4 linked regions of the Persicimonas caeni genome follow. The protein of the gene in region 1 interacts with the protein of each later gene in a pairwise test. Links are inferred from orthologs where the notes say so. Each region holds a gene or a part of one and is shown in the gene's direction. Other genes may lie near its edges.

Region 1 (5,087 bases):
TTGTGCGTTCTTGACCCACGGATAGGACAAATGACTGCCGATTCTCAGAAACAAGCCCTTCGCGTCGTCTACATGGGCACGCCCGACTTCGCCGTGCCCGCCCTCGAGGCGCTCATCGACAGCCACCACGAGGTCGTGGGCGTGTTCACTCAGCCCGACCGCAAGAGCGGACGCGGCAAGAAGGTGCGCCGCCCGCCGGTCAAAGTCGTCGCCGAGGAGGCCGGCGTTCCGGTCTACCAGCCCAAGCGCGTCAAGAAGAACGACGAGGCCTATCAAACGCTGGTCGACTGGAACCCCGACGTGGTCGTCGTGGCCGCCTACGGCCAGATCTTGCCCGAGCGCATCCTCGAGGTGCCCCGGCTCGGCTGCATCAACATCCACGCCTCGCTGTTGCCCAAATACCGCGGCGCGGCGCCCATCAACTGGGCGATCGTCCACGGCGAAGAGAAGACCGGCGTGACCATCATGCAGATGGACGTTGGGCTCGACACCGGCCCGATGCTCGAGAAGCACGAGGTCGATATTCCCGCCGACATGACCGCCCAGGAGCTGCACGACCGCCTGGCCGAGCTCGGCCGCGAGGTCATCGTGGGCGCCCTCGACAAGCTCGCCCAGGGCGAGCTCGAGCCGACCCCGCAGAATGACGACGAGTCGAGCTACGCGTGCATGCTGTCGAAGGAAGACGGCCATATCGACTGGACGAAGTCGAGCGCGGCGGTCGCCAACCACATCCGCGGGTTCAACCCGTGGCCGGGCGCGTTCGCCTTCCACGAGCACGACGGCGAGCAGACCCGCATCAAATTCCACCTCGCCCGCCCGGTCGAGGACCTGCTCGGCGAAAAGGCTGGCGAGCCGGGCGAGGTGCTCGACGTCGACGTCTCGAACGAGCGCCTGGTCGTCGCCTGCGGCGAAGGCGCCATCGAGTGCCTGGAGGTGCAGGCCCCCTGCCGCAAGGCGATGGGCGTGCGCGACTTTTTGTGTGGCTACGAAATCAGCGAAGGCGATTGCTTTGTCTGAACTCAATCCCCGACAACTCGCCCAGGAAGTGCTCGAGACGATCGAGCGTGAGGACGCCTACAGCCACATCGCGCTCGACGCCGCCCTGGAGCGAAGCGGCCTCGACGCGCGTGACCGCGGGCTGGCCACCGAGCTGGTCTACGGCACGCTCACCTGGCAGCGCTCCCTCGACAAGGTGTTGGGCGACTTCGTGCGCCGGGGCATCGACGGGCTCGACCTGCCCGTGCTCGTGGCGCTTCGGGTGGCGGTCTACCAGCTGCTCTTCTTGAACCGCATCCCCGCGCACGCCGCGGTCGACGAGGCGGTCGAGATCACCAAGGCCGGGCCGAGCAGGGCGGCCGCCGGCCTGGTCAACGGCGTGCTGCGGAGCATCGTGCGCAAAAGGGGCCAGGCGAAGCAGGCGAATCAGTCGAAACAAGTGCGTTGGTGGAGCGACAAGGGCCGCGAGCGCAAGCCCGCGCGCTACCTGGGCGAGCGCTACTCGCTGCCCAATTGGATGACCAACCGCATGCTGCAGTACTGGGGCCTGGAGCGCGCCGAAAAGCTCGCCGAGGCCTTCGACACCCGCCCGCCGCTATACCTTCGCCTGCTCGCCGACGACGTCGAGCTGCCCGAGGGCGTCGAGCCCGTCGAGGGCGTGCCCGGCGCGCTGCGGGCGGCCTCGATGAGCGACGCGGTACGCGCCGGCATCGCCGACGGCAAGTGGGGCGTCCAAGACCTGGGCAGCCAGCTCATCGGGCTGTACGCAGGCGCCGAGCCCGACCTTGCGGTCCTCGACGGCTGCGCGGGCCTTGGCGGAAAGACCCTGCACCTGGCGCGACTCGTCGGCCCCACCGGCGGGGTCGTGGCCGTCGACCCGGCCGACACCAAGATCGACATGTTGTGCACGGCCGCCGACAGCGCCGGCATGCGCGAGCGGCTCACCACGCAGGTCGCAAGCCTCCAAGACTTCGCCCAGGAGACCGACGAGACCTTCGACCTGGTGCTCATCGACGCCCCGTGCAGCGGCCTGGGCGTCATCCGACGCCACCCCGAGACCCGCTGGAGGCGAAGCGAGTCGGACATCTTCGCGCTCACCAAGCTGCAAGCAGAGCTGCTCGACGTCGCCGCCACCTTGGTACGTCCGGGCGGCACGCTCACCTACAGCGTGTGCACCTTCACCACCGAAGAAGGCCCCAAGCAGGTCGAGCGTTTCCTCGAGCGCCACGGCGACTTCGAGCGCACCGGCGCCCCCGAAAGCGGCCCCGGCGCCGAGGTCGACTGGAAAAAATACGTTGATGGAGACGCCCAATTGACGCTAGATCCGCTCGAGCACGACACGGACGCGTTCTTTGCGGCGCGTCTTCGTCGGAAGAGCTAAGAGCTGCTAGAGATGTAATCACCACGGAGCACACGGGGGCACGGGGGAAAAGCAATAATAAAAAGCGTGTCTCCGTGTCCCCGTGTGCTCCGTGGTGAAACCCAAGTTCAACCCAGCGAGTCCCTCATGAAGCCACTCATCGCCCCGTCGATTCTCTCGTCCAACTTCACCCGCCTCGCCGAAGAGTGCCAGGCGGTGCTCGACGCCGGCGCCGACTGGCTGCACGTCGACGTGATGGACGGCCACTTCGTGCCCAATATCACCATCGGTCTGCCGGTGGTGAAAGCGCTGCGCGGCGAGTTTCCCGACGCGGTGCTCGACGTCCACGTCATGATCTCGGACCCCGACTTCTACGCCGCCAAATTCGTCGAGGCGGGCGCCGACTACCTGTCGTTCCACCCCGAGGCGACCGCCCACACCCACGGTGTGATCCAGCAGATCCACGAAGCCGGCGGCAAGGCCTCGCTGGCCATCAACCCGGGCACGCCGCTCGACGTGGTCGAGTACGTCGTCGAGGACCTCGACATGGTGCTCATCATGAGCGTCAACCCGGGCTTCGGCGGCCAGTCGTTCATCCCGCAGTCCTTGCGAAAGCTGCGCGACCTGCAGGAGCTCTTGGAGCGCCACGGGCGCACCGACATGCGCGTTCAGGTCGACGGCGGGGTCAAGGTCGACAATATCGCCGAGATTTACGAGGCCGGCGCCAACGTATTGGTGTCGGGCAGCGGCATCTTCAAGAGCGAGTCGTACGCCGATACGATCGCCGAGATGAAACGCCGCGTGGGGGCGTAACGGGGGCGAGGGCATCTTGCCCTATTTGTTCGGTGCGAGGGCATCTTGCCCTCGCCAGCGAGAGCTGGAAGCACTCGCACCGAAAAGAGGTTCGGTGCGTGGGCATCTTGCCCTCGTAAGCGAGAGCTGGAAGCACTCGCACCGAAAAGAGGCTCGGTGCGAGGGCATCTTGCCCTCGCCAGCGAGAGCTGGAAGCACTCGCACCGAAAAGAGGTTCGGTGCGTGGGCATCTTGCCCTCGTAAGCGAGAGCTGGAAGCACTCGCACCGAAAGACGAAAGTCCTCCGTGATTGCACCTGGTTTCCGGTCACGCCCTACGCGAGTCGACCGGGCCGATGTCTGATACTGGGGCAGAACAAGGGGGGGATGGGGCCATGTGACTTCTGCCCCCAGACCGCGATTTTTGGGGTTCGACCCCAAAAATTTCTGGTCCGGGGGCAAAATTTTTTTGAGTCGACCTCAAAAATTTTCGGTCCCCGAGCAGAAATGAGGGGGGTAGGGGTCCCCAGAGTTCTGGTCCCCGAGCAGAAATGAGGGGGGTAGGGGTCCCCAAAGTTCTGGTCCCCGAGCAGAAATAGGGGGGGTAGGGAGGGGGGGGCGTCTGCCCCCCGAGCAAAACTGACGGGGGTCGAACCCCCCTCCACTGTTACTCGAGGTGCTTGTCGAAAAACGCCGTCGTCAGCTCCCAGGCCTTCTGGGCGGCCTCTTTGTCGTAGTTTTTGCCCGACGGGTTGGCGAAGGCGTGGCCGGCGTCCTCGAAGATCTGGATGGTCGCATTCTTGTCGAGCTTCTCGAGGGTCTTGTCGAACTCGCGCACGTTCTCGACCGGAATGCCCTGGTCTTCGGCGCCGAAGATGCCCAGGAGCGGGGCCTTCAGGTCGGCGAGCTGCGACTCGTCGGTGTTGACCTCCCCGTAGTACATGACCACCGCGTCGACGTTCTCCTTCATGTTGAGCGCGCCGCGCAGCGACCACCCTCCACCGAAACACCACCCGATGATGCCCATCGCGCTGGGGCTGTACTCGTCTTCCATCCAGCGTCTGGCCGCCGACAGGTTCACGAGCGCGGCCTTGTCGTTGTTCATCGTCTTGTTCATCAGCCGGCGCGCCTTCTCGGGCGTGTCGGCGGTCTCGCCGTTATACAGGTCGACGGCCAGCGCCCGGTAGCCCTCGCCGGCCAGCCGGCGGGTCATCGCGCGGATATTGTCGTTGAGTCCCCACCACTCGTGGATGACGATGATCGCGGGCAGGTCTTCTGCGGCGTCTTTGGGCTCGGCCAGGTAGCCCGTGATGGGCTCGCCGGCGCGCGAGAAGTACTCGACCTCTTTGCCGACGACCTCGGTGGCGGGCGCCTGCTTGGCCCCGTCACTCGCCGTAGGCTCGTCACCGGCGTGCTCCTTGGCCATGCGGTCGGTGATGGTCTCGTTGGCCTGTTCGTTGGCCTGTTCGTTGGCCTGCTCGTTGGCCGTGTCGGCCTTCACCGGCTCCTGCTCGGCGGGCTGCGGGTCCGGCTTGGGCTCGGAGGGGGAGCAGGCGGCGAGGGTGGCGAGGGCGATGCAGAAGAGCAGCAAGTTGCGCATGGTCATTCTCCGCGTGTTGAGGTTGTTGGGAGAATGCGCACGAGGTGGGGGATGTCGAGTGTGCGTGAGCGTAGCTTTATGCGGCCCCCCATCCGAGCCGCGCTGTACTGCGCGCTCGGCACCTTCCCCCAGGGGAAGGGCTGCTGTTGCGAGAAGCGTCGTGATTCAGAGGAGCTAAGGCATCCCTTCCCCTCGGGGAAGGTGGGACGCGCGCAGTACAGCGCGGCTCGGATGGGGGGCGTCGAAAAGCGTAGCGTCGCTAAAAGGGGGCGCCAAAAAGCAACGCCTACAACAGCGCAACGCCCAAAATACCCACCACCCAGCAATACCACGAAAAGTG
Region 2 (5,291 bases), 3.1 Mb from region 1 along the record:
AGGAGTGCAGCTCTTCGAGGCGCTCCTTCATGGCGTGATATCGCTTGTCAGTCGTCTTGATGAGCAGCGTGTGCTCCTCTTCTTCACACAGCTCGTTCTGCCAGACGTAGCAGCTGGTGATCGACGGCAGGATATTGACGCAGGCTGCCAGCCGCTCCTCGATGAGCGTTCGCGCCAGCTCTTTCGATTCATTAGGACTGCAGTTGCACAACACGACACGTAGCATGGTGGGTCCTGCTGTTTTGGAAGGTATTGCTCACTCGATATCTCGGGTCGTCCCCGACAGATAGTAGACGACAAGATTGTCGACGACCTCTTCGGCCGGTACGTCCTCGAGCTGGCCGTGGACCACGTATTCTTTGATGACCCGCTCGACCATCCCAATGGTCATGCTGCTGAGCACCCGGAAGTTCATCTTTGCGATGAGCCCGCGCTCGTGCAGGATCCGGTTGAAGCTGGTCAGCATCGCGAGCAACGTCTCGTAGAACTCGCGAATGAGCGTCTGGAGTTCCTGATTGACCGCCTGGGACTCGCGAAAAAAGATACCCGTCATCTCGCGGTTTTCCATGAGCACGTCGGTCAACAACAGTCCGACGCGCTTCAGGTCGCTCCCCAGCGCCTCGCGCGTGTCCAGATCCGAGGGCTCCCAGGCGGCGATCGTGCTGACGACCAGCTCCAAGAAGTCCTCGAGAATCTCGCCGAAGATCTGCTCTTTCCCCTCGAAATAGAGGTAGAAGGTCCCCTGAGCCACCCCGACTTCTTTGACAATCTGGGAGACTTTGGCTGCGTGATAGCCATGCTCGGAGAACACCTTGATAGCCGCCTGTTTGATCTCGTCGCGGCGGTCCTCACGGCGCTGTTCACGCTTGCTGAGTTTTCCGTCTGAGTCACTCGTGCTCATGATTGCTACTGCAATAAAGGGAAGCGCAATTTTGGGTGCAGGGTACGCGCGGAGTGGGGTGATTGCAACGCCACAAGACCCTTGACGGCGATCGCGACCTATGTGAGTGAATACTCACGTAGTTTCCGACGTGCACCTGCCAGGAGCCAGACCGTGTCGACCAAACGACTGCCGGCCAAAGAACGTAAGAAGCAGATCTTGCGAAGCGCCATCCGTGTCTTCGCCCGCTCGACCTATCACGGAGCGACCACCAAGAGCATCAGCGAGGAAGCCGGGGTCACCGAGGCGCTCATCTACCGCTATTTCGGTAGCAAGCGCGCCCTGTTCACCGAGGCGGTCCAGCTGACCTCCGACCGACTGGTCAACGGCCTGGAAGAAGCCCTCGACAGCCACCGCGACAATCCGGTCAAGGCGATCACCGAGTGCTTCAAGTACTATGTGCACCTGCTCGAGAAGCACGAGGATTTCGCCAAGATGATCTTTTTGGTCCTCTCCGAGCTCGACCAAGAGGATATCCGCGAGACCTACCTTCCCTATCAAGAGCGCGCGCTCAAAGCGATCGCCTCGGCCATCGACCACTGGAAGGACCGCGGCTTCGTCCCCAACTTCGTCGACACCAAGACGGCCGCGTGGCTCTTCTTCGGCACCTACCTGATTCTGGCCCTGGTCAAGCAGACGACCGGCGGTATTCCGATGGATACGTCGTATGCCATTCAGTTGGCGCGGGCGTTTGTGTCGGGGCGTGACAAGGACTGAGCGCCCTTGCTTTCCGGGGAGTCCCCTCCGCCTCGCGGACTACGCGAGGCACCTCCCCAAGGCCTGTACTGCGGCCAGGGGAGGAGGATCGCATGTTGAAACACTTTCCTTTCCTGCACTCCCCCTCCCCGCGTGTTTTCCAGCGCAAGGGGAGGTGTCGGCGAAGCGTAGCTGAGCCGACGGAGGGGCCCTACCAACAAGCAAGGGATTCCAAAACCCAACAAAACCTCTCCCCCGATCGCCCATTTCACCCCATTTCTCCCCGTATTTACCTCTTCCTTGCCCATTCTAACCCTTCGTAGCCTGTGGAAAACCCTGTGCAAAACCCTGTGATCCTGTGGGGGAAAACTCTGTGATCACGACTGGGGAAAAAGAGCGCGGGGTTTGATCACATTTGTCCCACATTGTAGCACACACCGATCTGTGATCGTTTCGACCGAGGGATCTCAGTCACTTACGGGGGTTTTCCACATTTCCACAGCCCCTACTAATACGACTGTAATAAAGAAACGAAGGGAACCTGAGTTATAAAAACAACGCCGTAGCGCGTCGTGGATTTGTCACGTTTCATCTTCGCTTGCACTCGAAGCCAAGCTATGTTGGATTAACGGGGTCAACAGACTGCAGAAGTTCAAGAGACTGCAGAACAAGTGGAGTGGTTCGCATGAAAATTCGTATTTCCCCTCAGGCGCTGACCGAGGAGCTTTACAAGCTACAGGGCGTCGTCAGCCAACGCAGCACGCTCGCCATCCTGTCGAACGCGTTGCTCGAAGCCAAAGGCGACCGACTGACGCTCCACGCCACCGACCTGGATACCTCCATCTCGACGTCCTGCGAGTGTGAAGTGCTCGAGGAAGGCAGTGTGACGCTTCAGGCCAAGAGCCTGTTCGACATCGTCAAGAACCTCGAGGATGACAGTCTCGAGCTCGAGACCGAGGAGAATTACTGGGCGAACCTGCAGTCGGGCAACGTCGCCTGCCGCATCGTCGGCACGCACCCCGACGACTTCCCTCAGATCTTGGACACCAGCGAAGTCGACCTGTACCCCATTGGCACCGACGTGCTGCTGGACATGATCGACAAGACGTTGTTCAGCGTGTCGACCGACGACGCTCGCGCCAACCTGACGGGCGCTTTCTTCCGCGTCACCACCGAGGACACGTTGTTGATGGTGTCGACCGACGGTCACCGCCTGTCGAAGATCGAGACCAGCCCCGAGGAATTCACCCCCGGCGACAACACCCCGCAGGCGCTTCGCGACGGCATCATCATTCCGCGCAAAGGTCTCTCCGAGCTCAAGCGTATCATCGACCCCAAGGGCGCCGAGCTGAGCTTCGGCCTGGTCGAGAACAGCGTGGTCTTCAAATCGGGGCCGATGTCGATGTCGGTGCGCCTCATCGAGGGCACCTTCCCCGACTTCACCCAGGTGCTGCCCAAAGAGAGCGACCAGAAGGCGTTCGTCAGCAAGGACATGTTCACCCAGTCGCTCAAATTCGTGAGCCTCTTCGCCAGCCCCAAGACGCACAACGTGCGTTTGGCTCTGGGCGAGGGTGGCCTCGAGCTGTACGCCAGCGACCCCGACAGCGGTGAGGGCCGAAAGACCATCCCGGCCGACTACGCCGGCCAGCCGGTCAAAGCGGGCTACAACTACCGCTACCTGATCGACGTGCTCAACGTGCTCGACAGTGAGCAAGTCTCCATCGAGATCATCGACACGCTGTCGCCCACGCTGGTGCGCGACCCGAATAACGACGACGTGTTGTTCGTTGTCATGCCGATGCGTCTGTGACCTTTGAACTGCAGGGGTTTGGGGTCTGGGGGTTTAGGGGTCTTGGATAAAAGAGATAGCGAAGCGGTCCGATCGGAATGATCGTGGCCGCTTACGCGTATCTGAAGACCTCTTCTGGATGGCGCATCAGCGCATCCGCGGCCTAAACCCCCAAACCCCCAGCCCCCTAAATCCCCACCAAATGCTGTTAGAAGCCCTCAGACTCCAAGACTTCCGCAACCTCGAGCATGTCGAGCTCGAGCCTCACCCGCGGTTCAACATCCTAGCCGGCGAAAACGGCCAGGGGAAAACGAACCTCCTCGAAGCGGTGTATCTGTTGAGCGCGGTGAAGAGCTTTCGGCCGCAGACCAACGCCGACCTCATCCGTTTTGGCGAAGATGGCGCCACGCTCGAGGCGAGGGTCGACCGCGGCGGCTCCGAGCGTATCGTGCGCCTGGAGGTGAGCGGCCGGGGCAAAAAGATCTTTTTGAACGACAATCCGGTGCGCCAGCTGTCGGACTTTTTCGGCACGGTCAACGTGGTGATGTTCGGCCCCGAAGACATCGCTATTCTGAAGGGGTCGCCCTCGGAGCGGCGCCGGTTCATCGACCGGGCGATCTTCAACGCGCTGCCGGCGTTTGCGACCGAAACGCAGCACTACGAGGACGTGCTCGGGCAGCGAAATGCGCTACTCAAGGACCACTCGCCCGACCAGTCGCTGCTGAATGTCTACGACGAGCAGCTCATCCAGTACGGTGCTCGGATCATCGAGCGTAGGCTCAAGTTCTTGAGCCACTTTCGACCCATCATGCAGCGCACCTTTCGAGCGATTTTCGACGAAGCGTTCGAAGCGGATATCCACTACCACATGAAGTGGTCGGACCGGGATGACCTGACCGAAGCCGACCTCGACAGTCGCCTGGCCATCGAACGGGTGTTGCAGGAGGGACTCGAGCGCACCCGGCGAGACGAGCGCATGCGCGGCTACACGCTCATCGGCCCGCACCGCGACGATTTGAAGACGACCCTCAACGGCCGCGACGTCAAGACCTACGCCAGCCAGGGCCAGCACCGAGCCTTCGTGCTCGCCATGAAGATTGCCGAGATCACCCACCTCGAGGAGCGCTATCACTTCGCGCCGATTTTGCTGCTGGACGACGTCTCCAGCGAGCTCGACCGCGAGCGCAACCGCTTTCTCTTTGACTTCTTGCGAAGCCGCATGGAAGGACAGGTGTTCATTACGACCACTCACCGCGACTACATCTTGTTGGACGAGGATGTGCAGACGTATCGCGTAAGTAGTGGAGAAATCGAGGCGATCACGGATTAAATGATGACTCAGCAACGCCCCCATTTGCCCCATAGCCCGCGCCACGGCGAGACCTTCGAACTCGAGATCGACGGTCTGTCGCTCAAAGGGCTCGGCACGGCTGCGTTTCCGTGTGTCGTCGGCCCTCAAGAGGAGTCGAAGGACTACACCATGCAGGTGCGCAAGGCCGTGCCCGGCGACCGGGTGCGTGTGTCGGTCGAACGGCGTAAAAAGCGCACGATCACCGCGCGGATCGACGAGATTCTGGAGCCGTCGCCGATGCGCATCGAGCCGCGCTGCAAGCATTTCGGCCGACGTGAGGTTCGCGGGGAGGGGTGCGGCGGTTGCACCTTGCAGTTGATGTCGTACCGCCACCAATTGGCCAACAAAGAGCGCATCATCAAGGGGTTGATGCAGGGGCGCGGTGTCGACCCCGGCCACGTCATGCCCATCATCGGCCAAGACGAGCCGTGGTACTACCGAAACAAGATGGAGTTTAGCTTCGGGGACACCGCCGACCGCGAGTTCGCGCTGGGGCTGTATCCGAAGGGCTATCG
Region 3 (5,323 bases), 830 kb from region 1 along the record:
TCAATATTTGGTCGGCGCCCGTCAAATTCGACAACGTCAAAGTCTACGACTTGGCCAAGTAAGTTGTCGTCGTTGCCGAATACGCTACCGGTCTGCTATATTCGCTGAAAGGCTTCCTTTTTTAAGTTCAGCGCAAGACGGGCGAATGGACACTAGATTAATCCTTCAAATTACCCTCGGGGTGCTTCTCGCCCTGATTTTAGTGGTCGGCGGACTGATCACCTATGAACTGACTCGCGACGCGAGTACGCAGGTGGTCGAGCGGGTCGTCGAGAAAGAAACCGACGAAAAGGAAAAGGAGAACCCGTGGGCCTCCGAGGCCAACCGAAAGGCGGCCATCAAATTGGTCAAGCGCCAGACGGTGGAGGGGATGCCTGAGGAAGAAGGCGACGAGGAAGAGGCCGCCGAGGCCACGACCGTGGCCGACATCCTGGATGATGCGAAGTTCGTCAAAGAGAAGCTCAAGATCACCAGCGCCAAGCCCAGTGGCTGGGAGGCGACCTGGTGGGGTGAAACGAAGTACGGCCCCCAATACTACTTGGTGCGCTATGCCTTCGAAGACGCCAATATCCGCATCGGACCGGCTTGGCTTGTCGACTTGAAGGGGCAGAAGGTCGTCCCCAAAAACGTGCTCGCCAAGGTCGCACAAACCCCCAAGAAGGGTGTGGAGTCGGATTATTACGACAAGGCCCAACAGGTCGTTGCCGCCATCACCAACCACCGCTTCGAGTCCGGGGTGAACTTGGGCGGCGCTTTGTTGCTCTACTTCAAGGAGCGCGCCGAAAGCTCCGATGAAGACACCATCTTGGGCTGGACCATTGATCACGACCGCGGCAATAAGTTCGACGCCTATTTTCAGTGGGTCGAAGAGGGCTCGCCGACCTACGCCGAGTTCAAGTTCGACTACGACCGCAAGGCGCTTCGAGCGATCAACCTGCAGGCAGCTGACATCATGCGCGCTGGCGAGGAGTTCGATCAGAAGAATCCGGTCGACATCATGCCGCAAGAGTTCGACAGCAAGAAAAAGCGCTTTGTCGACGGCGCCTGCAAGAAGATGCCGCGCCACCCGGGCTGTCGCTCGCTGGTGCACGTGCTGTCGAATGACGCCCTCATCGAGTCGCTCGAGTGGATGCTCACCGCGCAGGCCAAGACCCGCGAGGAATTCGAGGTCTGCAAGAGCAAGGGCAACTGCCGTTTCATGCCCCAGAAAAAGGACAAGAGCGTCTACCGCATCCTCTACGTTTACAATCTCGAGAAGAAGGATAAGTTCGACCGCAGGCACGTTGAAGAAGAGTGGGCGTGCAAGCACAGCCTGAAGGCCGGCGACGAGGAGAAGTCGGACGATTGGGCATCCAAAGGCAACTGCATGGCCTGGGATATCGACGTAAAGAGCGGTGAGATCACGCCGGTCGACCAGACGAGCACCTTGGCCTATCGAGCTATCCACCCGCGCTCGTAGCGACACGAGCGCCCACCGACTCCAAGAAATCTATGGACCGCGATGAACTCGTGCGACTCGCCGGCGAGAAGCTGGCGAGTTCGATCTTTCGAGACGCGCCCACCGACGTGGCCTCCCTCGAGGCACGACCGATAGGCGAGTTTACGGGCAATGAGGTGCGTCTCTTCATCTACCGTGACGTCCTCGATGAGCTCGCCTTCGCCGCATCATACCGCCACGAGCCGTCCTTCGCGGTGCTTATCGGCGCGTTCGCCGTCGACGACGTCGGCCCTTTCCTCGAGGTGACCGGCTTCTCTCGCTTCCAGCACATCGCCACGCTGGACACCCTCTACAATTCGCTCAAGCCCGAACTCGACGATATCGTCGACGAGGTGTCCATGCAGCGAACCCCTGAGGACCATATCGTGGGCGTCTTTGTCGGCGCGCGGGGCTCGGGCGGCAAGTTGTCCGCCGAGGTCGCCAGAGCGCACCTGAGCCTCTTCAACGTGCCTTACCAGGTGGCCGTGGTCTCCGATCCCGACGCCAGCCAACTCGGCGTCTACGCTCGCCCGCCGGCGAGCCGGTTCTACAACTCCCCGTTCTGGGTGGTGGAAGTGAAGGGAGAGGAAGGGGAGAGAGCGGGGGAGGAAGAGTAAGGCTTACCTATCCTAACCCGTCTTCCTCCATCCTCAACCTTCTTCCACCTTGATGTTGACGAACGCGCACGAATGTTGTGTCAATGTCACGCGACTCAGAACTTTTTAAGACGACCTCGAAGACGACAACTTTCCAGACAAGGACGAGAAGATGCACCATCACATGGATGAGCAGACCGGCGGCAGTTTCATCGCAGACATCGTGGCACGCGAGATCCTCGACAGTCGCGGAAACCCGACCGTCGAGTGCGACGTGTATCTCGAAGACGGCACCATGGGGCGCGCAGCGGTGCCCAGCGGCGCGTCGACCGGCGAGCACGAGGCCGTCGAGCTGCGAGACGGCGGCGACCGCTACGGCGGAAAAGGCGTGCGCAACGCAGTCGACAACGTCCACGACAAAATCTTGCCGGAGCTCGAGGGGTACAACGCCGTCGACCAGACCGGCATTGACATGTTGATGTGCGAGATCGACGGCACCGACAACAAAGGTGAGCTGGGCGCCAACGCGATCTTGGCGGTGAGTATGGCCACGGCGCGCGCAGCGGCGAACTACCTGGGCATGCCGCTGTACCGATATATCGGTGGGCTGACCTCGACGGTGCTGCCCGTGCCGATGATGAATATCGTCAATGGTGGCGCGCACGCCGACAACACCGTCGACCTTCAGGAGTTCATGGTCGTGCCGGTGGGCGCCGAGACGTTCAGTGAGGCGCTGCAGTGCGGGGCCGAGATCTTCCACTCGCTCAAGCGGGTGTTGTCGAGCCGCGGCTACAGCACCTCGGTGGGCGACGAGGGCGGCTTTGCGCCCAACCTTGGCAGCAACAAGGAGGCGCTCGACCTGATCATGGAAGCGATCGACAAGGCCAACTACAACCCGGGCGACCAGGTCCGCCTCGCCCTCGATTGTGCGGCCAGCGAGTTCTACGACGCTGACAAAGGCGTCTACACGCTCGAAGGTGAGGGGCGCTCGCTGGGAGCAGAAGAACTCGTGAGCTTCTACGCCGAACTGTCCGACCTGTACCCGATCATCAGCATCGAGGACGGCCTCGACGAGAACGACTGGGACGGCTGGGCGGCGCTGACCGACGCGCTGGGCGAGCGCGTTCAGCTCGTCGGTGACGACCTCTTCGTGACCAACACCGAACGACTCGGCCGAGGCATCGAGAGCGGTGTGGCAAACTCGATCCTCATCAAGGTCAATCAGATCGGCACCATCACCGAGACCCTCGACGCCATCGAGATGGCTCATCGCTCCGGGTACACCTCGGTGATCAGCCACCGCTCCGGTGAGACCGAAGACACCACCATCGCCAGCCTGGCAGTGGCCACGAGCAGCGGCCAGATCAAGACGGGCAGCCTGTCGCGCTCGGATCGCGTCGCCAAGTACAACGAGCTTCTGCGCATCGAGCAGGAACTCGGCGACTCGGCGATTTACCCGGGCATCGACGCATTTGGTGGGCTAGGCTGAGGCCCTGCGAGCTGCCGAGGCGCCGCCTCGGCAGCTCGCCCATGCGCACACCCCGATTGACACCCCCCCCCCCCACACGTTACTACCCAAACCTTGCCGACGCCGGAATAGCGGCGTGGTTCACGGCATTGTTTATAGCCGTAAATCGGCCAAGTGGATTCCAACACCCGAGAAAGCCCAAGATGAGTAACGAACTGAGCTCGAAAATCGACGACCTCAAAGAGCGTCTGACCGAGCTCCGGAGGTATCTTTGACCTGCCTCAAAAGCAGGCACGCCTCGAGGAGCTAGACGCCATCAGCCAGGACCCCAGCTTCTGGGACGACTCCGACCGCGCTCAAGAGTTGATGAAGGAACGCGGCGAGATCGAAGGGCTTCTGGAAAAATTCGACGCCCAGCAGACCAACGTCGAGGAGGCGCGTGTCTTCATCGAGCTGTCCGAGGAAGTCGGCGGCGATGAGGATTCGCTCGCCGAGGCTCGTAATCTGCTGCAGCAGACCGAACGGGAAGTCGAGTCGCTCGAGACTCGCCGCATGCTCGGCGGAGAGCACGACGACCACAACGCCATCTTCTCGATCAACTCCGGCGCCGGCGGCACCGAGAGCCAGGACTGGGCGGACATGCTTCTGCGCATGTACCTGCGCTACATGGAGAAGAAGGGCTGGAAGGCCGAGATCACCGACAAACAAGACGGCGAAGAGGCCGGCATCAAAGGGGCCGACATTCTGGTCAAAGGCGAGTACGCCTACGGGATGCTCAAGGCCGAGGCCGGCGTCCACCGTCTGGTGCGCATCAGTCCGTTCGATAGCAGCAGCCGCCGCCACACGAGTTTCGCAGCGGTATCGGTCGCCCCGGAGATTGACGACGACATCGAGATCGAGATCAACGACTCGGATCTTCGCATCGACACCTACCGCGCCTCGGGCGCTGGTGGTCAGCACGTCAACCGGACCGATTCGGCGGTGCGTATCACCCACCAGCCGACCGGCATCGTCGTTCAGTGCCAGAACGAGCGCTCGCAGCACAAAAACCGCGCCACCGCCATGAAGATTCTGCGCGCCAAGCTCTATGAAAAAGAGCTGCGTGAGCGCGAAGAGCGCGCCGCTGCCGAGCACTCCGAGCAAAAGGACGTCGCCTTCGGCAGCCAGATCCGGTCCTATGTGTTGCACCCGTACAAGCAGGTCAAGGACCTGCGCACGGGCGTGACCATCGGCAACACCGACTCGGTGCTCGACGGTGACCTCGACGAGTTCATCGAAGCCTACCTGCTCCAGCAGGGCGGCGAGACCGAAGAGGAGCCCGCCGAGGCGAGTTGACGCATCTCGTGTGCAGACGTCGCCCGAGGGCGGCGTCACTCATTACCCATCTAAGAGGCTTTTCGAGCCGACATGTCCTACGAACGATTCATCGGGCTTCGCTACTTGATGGCCAAGAAGCGAACCCAGGTCGTCTCCATCATCACGCTGATCTCGATCTGCGGGGTCGCCCTCGGGGTGACCGCGCTGATCGTGGTGCTCAGCGTTATGGGCGGCTTCAAAAAGGACCTCAAAGACAAGATCTTGGGGACCAAGGCCCACGCCGTAGTCCAAGCGGCCGAGGGAGACGATTTGGTCGACGCCGGACAGGTGGCCAAGACGGCCGCGGCGATGGAAGGTGTCACGGGCGCCGAGCCGTTTCTGGAGGCCGAGGTCATGGTCTCGAGTCCCACGAACCTCAGCGGCGTGATCCTTCGCGGCATCGATCCCGATCGGGTCGGCCAGGTC
Region 4 (5,176 bases), 1.1 Mb from region 1 along the record:
AGCCTCGATCCGGGAGAGGTCTTCGTCGAAGTGGCCTGCGGCGATCGACACACGTGCGCGTCGACCTCACAGAACCGTGTTTTTTGCTGGGGCGACAACTCGAACGATCAACTCGCCGTGCCCGACGTCGCGTCCACCACCTCCGTGCCGCGCGTGATCGACAGTCCCGTCTGGGGCCGCACGGCCACCCTCACCCAACTCGACGCCTCGATGAAGGCGAGCTGCGCGGTCGTCGACGCGACCCCGGTCAGCACGCATACGATTTACTGCTGGGGACGAAACACGTCCGGCAAACTGGGGGCCCTGGACCCCGGCCACGTCCTCACTGAACCGCTGGAGGTCGAGCCGGCGGCCAACGCCGCTAACGTCGAGTTTCGGCGGGTGTCGACCAACTTCAACCACACCTGCGCGGTGGCCGACGACGGCCAGATCTACTGCTGGGGCCGAAAGGAGCACAAGCTGGGGACGGTCTTCCCCAGCATCTCGGGATCGGATATTCCTCACCCCGACCGCCCCATCGACGGAGGCCGTCAGTATCTCGACGTGGCCGTGGGCACCAATCACTCGTGCGGGGTGAGCGTGGCCAACGAGGTCTTCTGTTGGGGCCATAACGAGAACTATCGACTCGGCGTGTCGGGTCCTGACACGCCCACGCCCCAACAGGTTGTATTTCCCAGCCGATAGATTATCGTGGGCACCCCGTCGCCCAATCACTCGCGCCGAGGGTCAGCGTGTCCATTCATCCGGGAGCACAACTGATCGACGCAGGCAGCGTCATCGATGGCCGCTACGAGTTAACCGCTCGGCTCGGCGAGGGCGGCTTTGCGCGCGTTTGGCGTGCCCACGACCACAACACCGGCAGGCAGGTGGCCGTCAAAGTGCTCGGCCTCGAGCGCCTGCAGGGCCAGCCCGACCTGCGCCGCACGGTCCTCGAGCGCTTCGCCCAGGAAGCCCGCATCGCCGCCAGCGTCGAGCACCCCAACGTGGTGCGCATCTTCGACTACGGCACCTTCGAGGCGATCGACACACCGTTTATCGTCATGGAGTTGATGGAGGGGCACGACCTCGAGACGCAGATCTTCGAGCGCCCGTTTCTGCCGGCCGAGCGCGCGTTGCCGCTCTTCGCCGGGTGCCTCGACGCGCTCGGCTGGGCGCACAAAAAGGGCGTGGTCCACAAGGACCTCAAGCCGGGCAACGTCTTCTTCGCCAACCCGAACACCCCCGACGAGGCGTTTCGCCTGCTCGACTTCGGCACCGCCTTTCTCGACAACGCCGCCGCCGGCCGTCTGACCGCCACCGGCGAGATTTTGGGCACGCCCCAGTACATGGCCCCCGAATATATCGACGAGCAGGTCGTCAGCCCCGCGCTCGACGTCTACCAGATGGGTCTGATCTTGGCCGAGTTGCTCTCCGGGCGCCCCGTGGTCGACGCGCCGACACCCATGGCGTGCATGCTCGAGCACCTGAGCGGCGAGTACGAGCTGCCGCGCGCGCTCATGCAGAGCGCGGTGGGCCCGGTACTCCAGGCAGCGCTGCAGACCGACCCCGCCGAGCGTTTCGAAGACGCCGCCGCGTTCGCCCGGGCCCTTCGCCAGGTCGACGCCTCGCAGGTGCCGGCGATCCCTCCCGGCAAGATCCCCATGGCGCGCCCGAGCACCACCCAACTCCTCGCGCCGGGCGCCTACCAGGACACCGTGCAGATGAGCCTCGACCCACAGCGCGCCGAGACGCTGCGCGGCCTGGGCGGCCCCCGGCTCGACGAATTGCAGACCGTCCCCGGCATCTCGGCCGACCTCGCCCGCCGCCTCGTCGAGCTCGACGATGCCCTCGTCGCCTCCGAGGCCGACGACGACCTGGCCACGCGCAAGACGCAGACCTGGACCAAAGAACCCCCCGAGGTGGCGCCGCGTACCGAAACCGTCCCGCCGCCGGCTCAGACGCCGTCGCGGCGGACAATGGTGATCGCCGTCCTGGTCGCCGCCGCGCTCCTCTTGGGCGGCGCCACCGCATGGTTGCTCGTCGACGCCGGGTCGTCGACCGCGACAAAGCCGGCGAAGGAAGTCGAGTCGGCACCTGGTTCCCCAACCAAGCCCGCGCAGGAAATCAACTCGGCACCTGGTTCCGAAACCAACCCCGCGCAGAAAGCGCAGCCGGCAGAGACGACGCCCGCAGAGCCGGCGTCGAACGCCAACTCGGCAAAAGAGACGCCCACAAAGCCGAAGTCGAACGTCAAAACGGCCAAAGAGAAGCCCGCAAAGCCAAAATCGAAAACCGACGAGGCCTCTGCGACCCTCCAGAAGCCGAAATCGACAGTCGAGCAGACATCCGGTTCCGAAACCAAGCCCGAGCAGAAAATCGAGCGGACATCTGGTTCCGAAACCAAGCCCGATTCAACGACCGACGAGGCCTCTGCGACCGTCGAAAAGGCCGAATCGACGACCGAGACGGCCCCTGAGGCCGATACAGAGCCCGAATCGACCGAAGACGCCCCCTATGACTGGGCCGTCGCAGACTGACGAGCACCGCCATGACCGAAAATGCCGACCAACTCGACATCTTGAGCTTCGGCGAAGCCCTCGTCGACTTCCTGCCCGACCGGCGCGGCAAGCTGCGCCACGTCGACAGCTTCCACAAAGCTGTGGGCGGCGCGCCGGCCAACGTCGCCCTGGGGCTCGCCCGCCTGGGACGCCGCGTCGGCTTTCTGAGCAACGTGGGCGCCGACGAATTCGGCGCGTACCTGCGTGAGGCGCTCGAGCGCGAGGGCGTCGACGTCACTGGCGTACACGACGTCTCGGGCGTCAAGACCGGCGTCACCTTCGTGAGCCTCGACCACGACGGCGACCGAAGCTTCTTGTTCTTTCGCGAGCCGAGCGCCGACCTGAGCGTCACCCCCGACGACGTCGACGAGGCCCTCGTCGCCCGCAGCCGCATCGTCCACCTGGGCAGCAACCTGATGACCGAGCCCGACCCGCGCGCCGCGACCTTGCGCCTGCTCGATCTGGCCGAAGAGCACGGCTGTCTGGTGTCGACCGACCCCAATATTCGCCTGCACCTGTGGAAAGACCACGCCGAGACCCGCCGCCAGGTCGACGCCCTGCTCCGCCGCTGCGACCTCATCAAGCTCAACGACGACGAGCTCGCCTTCGTCGGCGAGGGCAAGTCGGCGCGCGAGGTGTGGGAAGACATCATTCGGCCCAACGGCGCGCTCGCGCTCGTGGTCACGCATGGCGCCGACGGCGCCGAAGTCTTCTGCGGCGACGTACACGCCCGGGTCGACGCGCCCGAGGTCGAGGTCGTCGATACGACCGGGGCGGGCGATGGGTTTGTGTCGGGCATGCTCACCGCGATTTGCGAGGCGGTCGGCGAAGCTGAGCTTCGCGAGAGCATCGCCTCGTGGGACGAGGCGCAGTGGGAGCGTGTGCTCGGGTTGGGCTGTGCGTGCGGGGCGAAGGTGTGTGAGCAGTTGGGAGCTACGCCGGGATTGCCCCGGCGTGGGGAGGTGTGAGTGCATACCTGCAACACCTAGACGCCCCGCCCCACCTCAACTATGGTCACCTCGTCAAGTACGCCCCGTTCTTTCGAGGTAATCAATGTTCGTTTCAAGCCGCCTGTCCGCCCTTCTCCTCGCCGTCGCCCTCGTCGCGAGCGCCTGCACGCAACCGCAGACCAAGCCCGACAAGGCCGAGCCGCCCAAAAAAGACCCGGTGGCCGTCAAGGTCATCTCGTTCAACGACCTGCACGGCAACCTGGAGGCCCCGTCGGGCAAGGTGACCGTCGACGGCGAGCGCGTCGAGGCGGGCGGCGTGGCGTTCATGAAGGCGTATGTAGACAAGCTCAAAGGCGAGCACCCCAACACCATCGTGGTGTCGGCGGGCGACCTCGTCGGAGCCAGCCCGCTGGTATCTTCGGTCTTTCACGACGAGCCGACCATCGAGGCGATGAACCAGCTCCCCCTCGACCTCATCGCCGTGGGCAACCACGAGTTCGACGAGGGCTGGGAAGAGCTGCTTCGCCTGCAGAACGGCGGCTGTCACCCGGAGACGGGCTGCCAGACCGGCGAGAGCTTCGAAGGCGCCAAATTCCAGTTCCTGGCGGCCAACGTCATCAAGAAAGACGACGGCAAGACGATCTTTCCGGCGCACCAGGTCAAAGAGTACGACGGGCTGCCGGTCGGCTTTATCGGCCTGACGCTCGAGGGCACCGACAAGATCGTGTCGCCCGAGGCCGTCGAGGGCCTCGAGTTTCGCGATGAGGTCGAGGTGATCAACGAGTCGACCGCCGCGCTGCAAAGCGAAGGCGTCGAGGCCATCGTCGTGCTCATCCACGAGGGCGCCCGGCCCAGCAAAGAGCTCGACTCGGTCAGCGACTGCGGCGACATCGAAGGCCCGGTGGTCGACATCGTCAAAAACTCGAGCGAGGCGGTCGACGTCTTCGTGACCGGCCACTCCCACAAGACCTACGTGTGCGAGATCGACGGCAAGCTCGTCACCAGCGCCAAGTCCTACGGGCGCCTGCTCACCGAGATCGACCTGACCCTCGACCCCGAGACGCGCGACGTCGTCGAAAAGAAGGCGGTCAACCACGTCGTCTACAACGACAAAGAGCCCGCCAACACCCAGATGGCCGAGCTGGTCGAGACCTACGTCGACAAGTCGGCCGCGGTGGCCAACCGCAGCGTGGGCACGGTCACCGCGAGCATCTCGCGCGAGGCCAACGAGGCCGGCGAATCGGCGCTGGGCGACGTCATCGCCGACGCCCAGCTCGCCGCCACGAAGGCCGCCGACAAGGGCGGCGCCCAGGTCGCCTTCATGAACCCGGGCGGCATCCGCTCGAGCCTGGAGGCCAAGGACGCCACCGCCGAGAAGCCGGCCACGGTCACCTACGAAGACCTGCACCGCGCCCAGCCCTTCGGCAACACCCTGATGACGATGACCCTGACCGGCGCCCAGATCCACGACCTGCTCGAGATGCAATGGTCGGGCTCGCACCCCAAGATTCTGCAGGTCTCCGAGGGCTTCAGCTACACCTGGAACCCCGACGACGCCCCGGGCGACCGTGTCGACCTCGAGCAGATCGAGCTCAACGGCCAGCCGATCGACGCCGAGCAGGGCTACCGCGTGACGGTCAACAGCTTCCTGGCGTCGGGCGGCGACGGGTTCACGATTTTGAAGGAAGG

What was found.
Region 2: the proteins of rpe (region 1) and dnaN interact in binary tests that used the Escherichia coli proteins (3 or more experiments, as listed by UniProt). The link is inferred for Persicimonas caeni from one-to-one orthologs.
Region 3: the proteins of rpe (region 1) and eno interact in binary tests that used the Escherichia coli proteins (3 or more experiments, as listed by UniProt). The link is inferred for Persicimonas caeni from one-to-one orthologs.
Region 4: the proteins of rpe (region 1) and FIV42_RS20065 interact in binary tests that used the Escherichia coli proteins (3 or more experiments, as listed by UniProt). The link is inferred for Persicimonas caeni from one-to-one orthologs.

Annotation. Positions count from the first base shown.
Region 1 is NZ_CP041186.1:6,534,315-6,539,401, forward strand. What follows is about bases 1,628-4,336. They hold rpe (ribulose-phosphate 3-epimerase), read left to right. Parts: upstream 1,628-2,503; coding sequence 2,504-3,169; downstream 3,170-4,336. Other genes in these bases: rsmB (16S rRNA (cytosine(967)-C(5))-methyltransferase RsmB), read left to right, coding at 1,628-2,377; FIV42_RS24245 (dienelactone hydrolase family protein), read right to left, coding at 3,815-4,336. Outside these bases: fmt (methionyl-tRNA formyltransferase), read left to right, coding at 31-1,017; more of rsmB, read left to right, coding at 1,010-1,627; more of FIV42_RS24245, read right to left, coding at 4,337-4,747; FIV42_RS24250 (undecaprenyl-diphosphate phosphatase), read right to left, coding at 5,034-5,087. UniProt on the Escherichia coli protein: Catalyzes the reversible epimerization of D-ribulose 5-phosphate to D-xylulose 5-phosphate.
Region 2 is NZ_CP041186.1:3,404,872-3,410,162, reverse strand. What follows is about bases 1,471-4,383. They hold dnaN (DNA polymerase III subunit beta), read left to right. Parts: upstream 1,471-2,321; coding sequence 2,322-3,446; downstream 3,447-4,383. Other genes in these bases: recF (DNA replication/repair protein RecF), read left to right, coding at 3,628-4,383; FIV42_RS12640 (TetR/AcrR family transcriptional regulator), read left to right, coding at 1,471-1,657. In the rest of the region: divalent-cation tolerance protein CutA, read right to left, coding at 1-226; FIV42_RS12645 (TetR/AcrR family transcriptional regulator), read right to left, coding at 257-901; more of FIV42_RS12640, read left to right, coding at 1,055-1,470; more of recF, read left to right, coding at 4,384-4,755; 23S rRNA (uracil(1939)-C(5))-methyltransferase RlmD, read left to right, coding at 4,759-5,291. UniProt on the Escherichia coli protein: Confers DNA tethering and processivity to DNA polymerases and other proteins. Acts as a clamp, forming a ring around DNA (a reaction catalyzed by the clamp-loading complex) which diffuses in an ATP-independent manner freely and bidirectionally along dsDNA.
Region 3 is NZ_CP041186.1:7,366,706-7,372,028, forward strand. Bases 1,459-4,403 are described here. They hold eno (phosphopyruvate hydratase), read left to right. Parts: upstream 1,459-2,245; coding sequence 2,246-3,562; downstream 3,563-4,403. Other genes in these bases: FIV42_RS27375 (hypothetical protein), read left to right, coding at 1,459-1,459; FIV42_RS27380 (hypothetical protein), read left to right, coding at 1,492-2,094. Outside these bases: FIV42_RS27370 (hypothetical protein), read left to right, coding at 1-62; more of FIV42_RS27375, read left to right, coding at 146-1,458; FIV42_RS27395 (FtsX-like permease family protein), read left to right, coding at 4,949-5,323. UniProt on the Escherichia coli protein: Catalyzes the reversible conversion of 2-phosphoglycerate (2-PG) into phosphoenolpyruvate (PEP). It is essential for the degradation of carbohydrates via glycolysis.
Region 4 is NZ_CP041186.1:5,453,966-5,459,141, reverse strand. The notes cover bases 1,719-4,516. They hold FIV42_RS20065 (carbohydrate kinase family protein), read left to right. Parts: upstream 1,719-2,527; coding sequence 2,528-3,505; downstream 3,506-4,516. Other genes in these bases: FIV42_RS20060 (bifunctional metallophosphatase/5'-nucleotidase), read left to right, coding at 3,591-4,516; FIV42_RS20070 (serine/threonine protein kinase), read left to right, coding at 1,719-2,516. Outside these bases: FIV42_RS30265 (RCC1 domain-containing protein), read left to right, coding at 1-684; more of FIV42_RS20070, read left to right, coding at 732-1,718; more of FIV42_RS20060, read left to right, coding at 4,517-5,176. UniProt on the Escherichia coli protein: Catalyzes the ATP-dependent phosphorylation of fructoselysine to fructoselysine 6-phosphate. Functions in a fructoselysine degradation pathway that allows E.coli to grow on fructoselysine or psicoselysine.